DNA from 2 places in the Sphingomonas panacis genome. Region 1 is predicted to be linked to the other one. Evidence: predicted binding sites of a transcription regulator. Region 1 holds the regulator's gene; the other holds the start of a gene.
What was found. The regulator LexA, encoded in region 1, represses DNA repair genes until DNA is damaged. The targets are predictions, from matches to a motif close to GTTCCNCNCTTGTTCT.
Positions count from the first base shown of each region.

Region 2: the regulator LexA is predicted to act here: its motif matches at 1,145-1,160, upstream of recA (recombinase RecA).

Region 1 is NZ_CP014168.1:4,641,195-4,644,961, reverse strand. Features, by position in the region: partial or broken gene J0A91_RS21520 (ComEC/Rec2 family competence protein) at 1-1,996, shown strand, start outside; gene lexA (transcriptional repressor LexA) at 2,001-2,678, opposite strand; gene J0A91_RS21510 (molybdopterin molybdotransferase MoeA) at 2,747-3,767, opposite strand, start outside.
Region 2 is NZ_CP014168.1:3,017,686-3,021,452, forward strand. Features, by position in the region: gene J0A91_RS13860 (hybrid sensor histidine kinase/response regulator) at 1-627, shown strand, start outside; gene J0A91_RS13865 (response regulator) at 644-997, shown strand; gene recA (recombinase RecA) at 1,237-2,325, shown strand; gene J0A91_RS13875 (glutathione S-transferase family protein) at 2,448-3,074, shown strand; gene J0A91_RS13880 (dicarboxylate/amino acid:cation symporter) at 3,065-3,767, opposite strand, start outside.

The DNA.
Region 1 (3,767 bases):
CTGGCTGCCGGTGATGCTGGGCGCGGGCATCACTGCGTGGCTGGTGCTGCCCGATCCGCTGACATGGCGTGTCGCGGCGTTGGGGGCAGGAGGCGTGTCGCTCACCGCAATCGCGGTCGCGCGCGGTGATCGGGCGGGGCGAGCGGTTGCGGTGGCGGCACTGCTCGTCGTGTTCGGCATCATTTTGATCTGGTGGCGCGCCGAGTCAGCCGATGTTGCGCCGCTTGCCGGCCCCGTGCTGGCGCGATTCGAGGCGAAGGTCGAACGGATCGATCCGATCGCCGCGCGCGATCTTGTGCGGCTGCGGCTGGCGCCCTTGCGCGTGATCGCGGACGGCAAACGCGCCGCGCCAGTCTTGCCGGCGCACCTGCGCGTCAACCTCGCGGTTGCGGATGTGCCGCCGGGGCTGGGCGTCGGCGCGACGATCCGGTTGCGCGCGCGGCTGCTCCCGCCGCCAGCGCCCGCCGTACCGGGCGCCTATGATTTCGCGCGGGTCGCCTGGTTCGATGGGATCGGGGCGACTGGGCGCGGGATCGCGCCGGTGGCGGTGCTAAGGCACGGCGCGCCAGCGAATGACGGGCTTCGGCAGCGGTTGTCCCGCCACATCCAAGCGAGCGCGCGCGGCGGCACCGGCGCGATCGCGGCCGCGCTCGCTACCGGCGATCAGGGCGCGATCCCGGAGAAGGACGCTGAGGCGATGCGGAGGTCCGGTCTCGCGCATCTGCTGTCGGTGAGCGGGTTGCACATCACCGCCGTGGTCGGCGCGGTGATGTTGATCGTGACGCGCCTGCTCGCGCTGGTGCCGTGGATCGCGCTGCGCTGGCGGGTGCCGCTGATCGCCGCCGGCGCGGGGGCGCTAGCGGCGATTGGTTATACGGTGCTGACCGGCGCCGAGGTGCCGACCGTGCGATCGTGCGTCGCCGCGCTGCTGGTGCTGGTCGCGCTGGCGATGGGGCGCGAGGCGATCACGCTGCGGCTGGTCGCGGCGGGGGCGTTCGTGGTGCTGTTGCTCTATCCTGAAGCACTGGCAGGGCCGAGCTTTCAGCTTTCGTTCGCGGCGGTCGTGGCGATCGTGTCGCTTCACGAACATCCCGCGATGAAGCGCTGGTTCGGGCCGCATGAGGAAGGGCGCGGGCGGGCGATGTTGCGTGGGCCGGCGTCGCTGTTGCTGACCGGAATCGTCGTCGAACTGGCGCTGATCCCGATCTCGGTGTTCCACTTCCACCGGGCGGGCGTGTACGGATCGGTCGCCAATATCGTGGCGATCCCGCTGACGACGTTCGTGACGATGCCGTTCGAGGCGCTGGCGTTGCTGTTTGATTGCGTCGGCGCCGGAGCGCCGTTCTGGTGGGTTACATCGCGGTCGCTCGATGTGTTGCTCTGGATCGCGCATGCGGTGGCGGGGCTGCCGGGGGCGGTGGCTTCGATCCCGGCGATGCCCGCGGGCGCCTACGGGTTGATGGTCGCGGGCGGGCTTTGGATCGCTTTGTGGCGGACGCGGTGGCGGCGGCTGGGCGTAGCGCCGCTGGTGGTCGGGGCGGCGTGGGCGGCGTTGACGCCGGCGCCGGATCTGCTCGTGACCGGCGACGGGCGGCACGCGGCGATCCGCACGGCTGGCGGCAATCTGGCGGTGCTGCGCGACCGGACCGGCGATTATACCGCATCGACCTTTGCCGAGAACGGCGGCGTGGATGCGGTGCCGCTGCTGATGTCCGAACAGCCTGATGCGCGGTGCAGTCGCGATCTGTGTCTTGTGCGGCGCGGTGCTTGGCGAATCCTTGCGACGCGGAGTTCTTACCTTGTGCCGGTCGAGCAGCTCGTTCCGCTGTGCGCCGGCGCCGATATCGTCATCTCCGAGCGGCGGCTGCCGCGCGCGTGTGCGCCGCGCTGGTTGAAGCTCGATGCGGTGGCGCTGGCGCGGACGGGCGGGGTGGCGATCACCTTCTCAACCCGAAACATCGCTATCGTGAGCCACAGCGAGGACCGTCATCCGTGGCGGGTCAGTCGTAGCGGCGGAGCAGGCCGGCGAGCTTTCCCTGGATACGGACCTGGGCGGGGGCGTAGCGCTGGGGATCGTAGGCGCGGTTGGCGGGATCGAGACGGACCATCGCGCCTTCGCGGCGGAAGTATTTGAGAGTCGCTTCGGCCTCTTCGATCAGCGCGACGACGATCTCGCCGTCGCGGGCGGTTTCGGTGCGGCGGATGAGCGCGTAATCGCCATCCAAGATACCGGCATCGACCATCGAATCGCCTGCGACTTCAAGGGCATAATGCTCGCCACCGCCCAACAGGGCGGCGGGGACCGCGAGCATCGACTGGCCCTCGAACGCCTCGATCGGCACGCCGGCGGCGATGCGGCCGTGGAGCGGGATTTCGATCACGTCGTTGGCGGGCTGGGGCAGGGTGCGGATGTTTGCGGGTGGCAAAGGTGGTGCGACGTTTGCCTTCTTTGCGGTCGCGACACGCTCGGGCATGCGCAGCACTTCGAGCGCACGCGCGCGGTTCGGCAAGCGGCGGATGAACTGGCGTTCCTCGAGCGCGCTGATCAAACGATGCACGCCCGACTTCGACTTGAGATCGAGCGCGTCCTTCATCTCCTCGAACGAGGGCGACACGCCGGTTTCCTCCAGGCGATCATTGATGAAGCAGATCAGCTCGTGCTGCTTGCGAGTGAGCATCGCGTTCCTCCGTCCGAACAGATGCGGAACCAATATGGAACGGTAGGATGCAAGTCAAGCAGCGTCCATCAGCCGAGCGGCAGGATTTCCACCGAGTCGCCGGCCTTGGCGGCGGGCGCGTTCGGCGCGCGGATCACCAGGCAGTCGGCGCGGGCAAGCGTGCGCAGCATCGAACTGTCCTGGATCGCCGCGACATAGACGCGGCCACCCCGCGTCTCGGCACGCAGATAATCGGCGCGGTGATCGTTGGCGGGCAGGTCTTCGCCGAGGATCGCGCTCGCGCGGCGCGGCTGGGGATCGGCGGCACCGCTCATGAACGCGATGAGCGGGCGCAGGAACAACGTCGCGGTGACGAAGGCGGAGACGGGGTTGCCGGGCAGGCCGAGCACCACCGTGCCGTTCAGCCGCCCCGCCAGCATCGGCTTGCCGGGGCGAAGCGCGATCCGCCAGAAATCGAGGACGCCGCCCGCCGCCTCCAGCGCGGGCCGCACCAGATCATGATCGCCGACCGACGCGCCGCCGGTGGTGACGAGGATATCGGCATCGACGCGTGCGAAGGCGGCGGTGATCGTGTCGAGCCGATCGGGCAGGATGCCGAGATCGACGACCTCGACCGGCAGATCGGCGAGCATCGCGGCGAGCATCGCGCCGTTCGATTCGGGCAAAGCGCCGGGCGGCAGCGGCGCGCCGGGCGCGACCAGTTCGTCGCCGGTCGCGACGGTGGCGACGCGAAGCGCGCGGCGGACGGGCAGGGTGCCGTGCCCGCCGGTCGCCGCCACCGCGATCCGCGCCGGGGTGATCCGCGCGCCGGCGGGGACGAGCACATCGCCCGCGTGGAAATCCAGCCCCGCGCGGCGCACGTTGCGGCCGGCATAGGCCGGGCCTGCGCCGGTGACGCTCAGGATCGTGCCGTCGCGCGCGGCCTCCTCCTGCACCAGCACGGTGTCGGCCCCGGCGGGCATCGTCGCGCCGGTGAAGATGCGGACCGCCTCCTGCGCGCCGACCGTTCCGGCGAAGGGCGTGCCGGCCGCGCTCTCGCCGATGACGGTGAAGGGGCCGGGCAGATCGGCGAAGCGCAACGCATAGCCG
Region 2 (3,767 bases), 1.6 Mb from region 1:
CCGCCCGATGTGCTGCCCAAGATCTTCGAGCCGTTCTTCACCACCAAGGATGTCGGCAAGGGCACCGGGCTCGGCCTTTCGACCGTGTACGGCATCGTCAAGCAATCGGGCGGCTACATCTTCGCCGATTCGAAGCCGGGGCAGGGGGCGGTGTTCAGCATGTATCTGCCCGTCCACACCGCGTCCGCGCCCGTCGCGGACACGGTGATCGCCCCGCCGAAGAAGCCGCTCGATCTGTGGGGCAGCGGTACGATCCTGCTCGTCGAGGACGAGGACATGGTCCGTGCCGTCGCCGAGCGCGCGCTTACCCGCCAGGGTTATACCGTGCTCACCGCCGAACATGGCGAGGCGGCGCTGGACCTGCTCGCCAGCCAGCCCCGCCCCGATCTGCTCGTCTCGGATGTGATGATGCCGTTGATGGACGGCCCGACGATGGTGCGGCGCGCGCGGAAACTGTATCCCGATCTGCCGATCCTGTTCATGTCGGGCTATGCCGAGGAGACGTTGCGCAAGTCGATCGACCTCGAAAACGTCGCGTTTCTCGCCAAACCCTTTTCGGTACAGCAGCTTGCCGAGGCGGTGCGCGCGATGATGTCCGCGAAAGGGCTTGGCGCGGGCGGGGGTTGATGGTTATGGACCCGTCATGACCGCGCCGAAAAACATCCTGATCGTCGAGGACGAACCCCTCATCGCGATGATGCTCGAGGATTTCCTCGAAATTCTCGACAAGGTTGCGGTCGGCAGTGCCGATTGCGTATCGGGCGCGATGAGCCTGATCGAAGCCGGCGGCATCGATGCGGCGATCCTCGATCTCAATCTGCGCGGTGGCGAGACCAGCCTGCCGATCGCCGATGCGCTCGCGGCGGCGAACATCCCCTTCGTGTTCGCCACCGGCGGCTCGCACGACAGCGTCGCCGAACGCTTCCGTGATCGCCCCTCGCTCGCCAAGCCCTTCACGATGGACGGCGTGGCAAAGGCTTTGGAAGCGCTGGCCTAATCCCGTCGCCCCGGCGAAGGCCGGGGCCGCTGAATGTGGCGCGGAACCACCGCAAAACACCACCCCACTCGCCCTGAGCGAAGTCGAAGGGTGTGCCCCTGCGCGCCACCCCGCCAAGCGCGCGCACGATTTCCAACAAAATTCTCCGTTCCGCTCTTGTTCCAAAAGAACAAATAGGATACGCAGCTTCCAACACGCATTGAATGCGCAGGCACATCGGTTTAGCGACGGAGGCTATCTTGGCGGCATCTTTGAAGGTCATCGACACCAAAATGGCAGCATCCAACACAAAGGCCGCTGATGAGCGGCAAAAAGCACTCGAAGCCGCGCTCGCGCAGATCGACCGTGCGTTCGGCAAGGGTTCGGCGATGCGGCTCGGATCGAAGGAGACGATGCAGGTCGAGACGATCTCGACCGGCTCGCTCGGCCTCGACATCGCGCTCGGCGTCGGCGGCCTCCCGCGCGGCCGCGTGATCGAGATTTACGGCCCGGAAAGCTCGGGCAAGACCACGCTCGCGCTTCACGTCATCGCCGAGGCGCAGAAGGGCGGCGGCACCGCCGCCTTCGTCGATGCCGAGCATGCGCTCGATCCGGTCTATGCCAAGAAGCTCGGCGTCAACATCGACGAGCTGATCGTCTCGCAGCCCGACACCGGCGAGCAGGCGCTCGAGATCGTCGATACTTTGGTGCGCTCGAACGCGATCGACGTGCTGGTGGTCGATTCGGTCGCGGCCTTAGTGCCGCGTGCCGAAATCGAGGGCGAGATGGGCGACAGCCATGTCGGCCTCCAGGCCCGCCTGATGTCGCAGAGCTTGCGCAAGCTCACCGGCTCGATCAGCCGCTCGCGCTGCATGGTGATCTTCATCAACCAGCTCCGCATGAAGATCGGCGTGATGTACGGCAACCCGGAGACGACCACCGGCGGCAACGCGCTGAAATTCTACGCCTCGGTCCGCCTCGACATCCGCCGCACCGGGCAGATCAAGGATCGCGAGGAGATCATCGGCAACACCACCCGCGTCAAGGTCGTCAAGAACAAGGTCGCGCCGCCGTTCAAGCAGGTCGAATTCGACATCATGTACGGGCAGGGCGTCTCCAAGATCGGCGAAATCCTCGATCTCGGCGTCAAGGCCGGCCTCGTCGAGAAATCGGGCGCATGGTTCAGCTACGACAGCGTCCGCATCGGCCAGGGCCGCGAAAACTCGAAGAATTTCCTCAAGGAAAACAGCGAGATGTGCGATCGTCTCGAAAAGGCCATCCGCAGCCGCACCGACAAGGTCGCCGAAGAGATGATGGCCGGCCCCGAGGACGACGACGTCGATATGTGAGCAACCTTAGCGATTTTTAACGCGGCGTTCGTCCAGCGTCGCAAAGCCCGGAAAGGCCCGCCCACGTCGCGGGCCTTTCAGCGTGGTGGAACCGATCGCATCGATCCGCGATTGAGAGCGCCATGACGATCATTGTTCACCACCTCGAAAATTCGCGCTCGCAGCGAATCCTCTGGCTGCTCGAAGAACTCGAACTGCCATACGAAGTCCGCCGCTACGCGCGCGACCCCAAGACGATGCTCGCGCCCGAAGCGCTCAAACGCCTCCATCCGCTCGGCAAGTCGCCGATGATCGAGGACGACGGCCGCGTCCTCGTCGAGACGGGCGCGATCGTCGAATATCTCGTCGAGAAAGGCGACGGCCGCTTCGCCGCGCCAGCGCACCGCGATGCGGCGCTTCGCTACCGCCAATTCCTCCACTACGCCGAAGGCTCGCTAATGCCGCCGCTCTTCGTGCTGCTCGTCCTCAGCCGCGTGCCGCTGTTCGGCCGCACCGCGCGTCGGCGCTTCCAGCCGATGGTCGACGTCCATCTCGACTATGTCGAAACCGTTCTCGCGACTCAGCCGTGGTTCGCCGGCGACACGATCACCGGCGCTGACATCATGATGAGTTTTCCGCTCGAAGCCGCCCGCAGCCGCGCCGGCCTCGACGCCTCACGCCCGGCGACGATCGCCTGGCTCGACCGCATCCACGCGCGCCCCGCCTATCAGGCCGCGCTCGCCCAGGGTGGGCCTTACGCCTACGCGTGACGCGTGAAGCCGTGGCTCGGCGCATGCGGCGGCTCGATCTCGGCCGGCTCGGGCGGATCGAGGTCGCCCTCCCACCGCGCCACCACGCTCGCCGCGATCGCATTGCCGACGACGTTGGTGGCCGAACGCCCCATGTCGAGAAACTGATCGACACCGATGATGAGCAGCAACCCGGCCTCGGGTATGCCGAACTGCCCGAGCGTCGCGGCGATCACGACGAGGCTCGCGCGCGGCACGCCGGCGATCCCCTTCGAGGTCACCATCAGCGTGAGCAGCATCGCGATCTGTGTGCCGAGCGCCAGGTGGATGCCATAAGCCTTGGCGATGAACAGCGACGCGAACGTCATGTACATCATCGAGCCGTCGAGGTTGAACGAATAGCCGAGCGGCAGCACGAAGCTCGCGATCTTGGCAGGAACGCCGAACCGGTCGAGCGCCTCCAGCGTGCGCGGGAACGCCGCTTCGGACGACGCGGTCGAGAAGGCGAGCAGCGCCGGCTCGCGGATGTAGCGAAACAACATGCCCGCACGCCGCCCGATCACCGCGAAGGCGAGCACACCCAGTACGATCCACAGCGTCGCCAGCCCGAAATACACGCTCCCCATAAAATAGGCGAGTTTGAAGATCAGCCCCGGGCCATGTTCGGTCAGCGCCGCCGTGATCGCCGAGAACACCGCGATCGGCGCGAGTCGC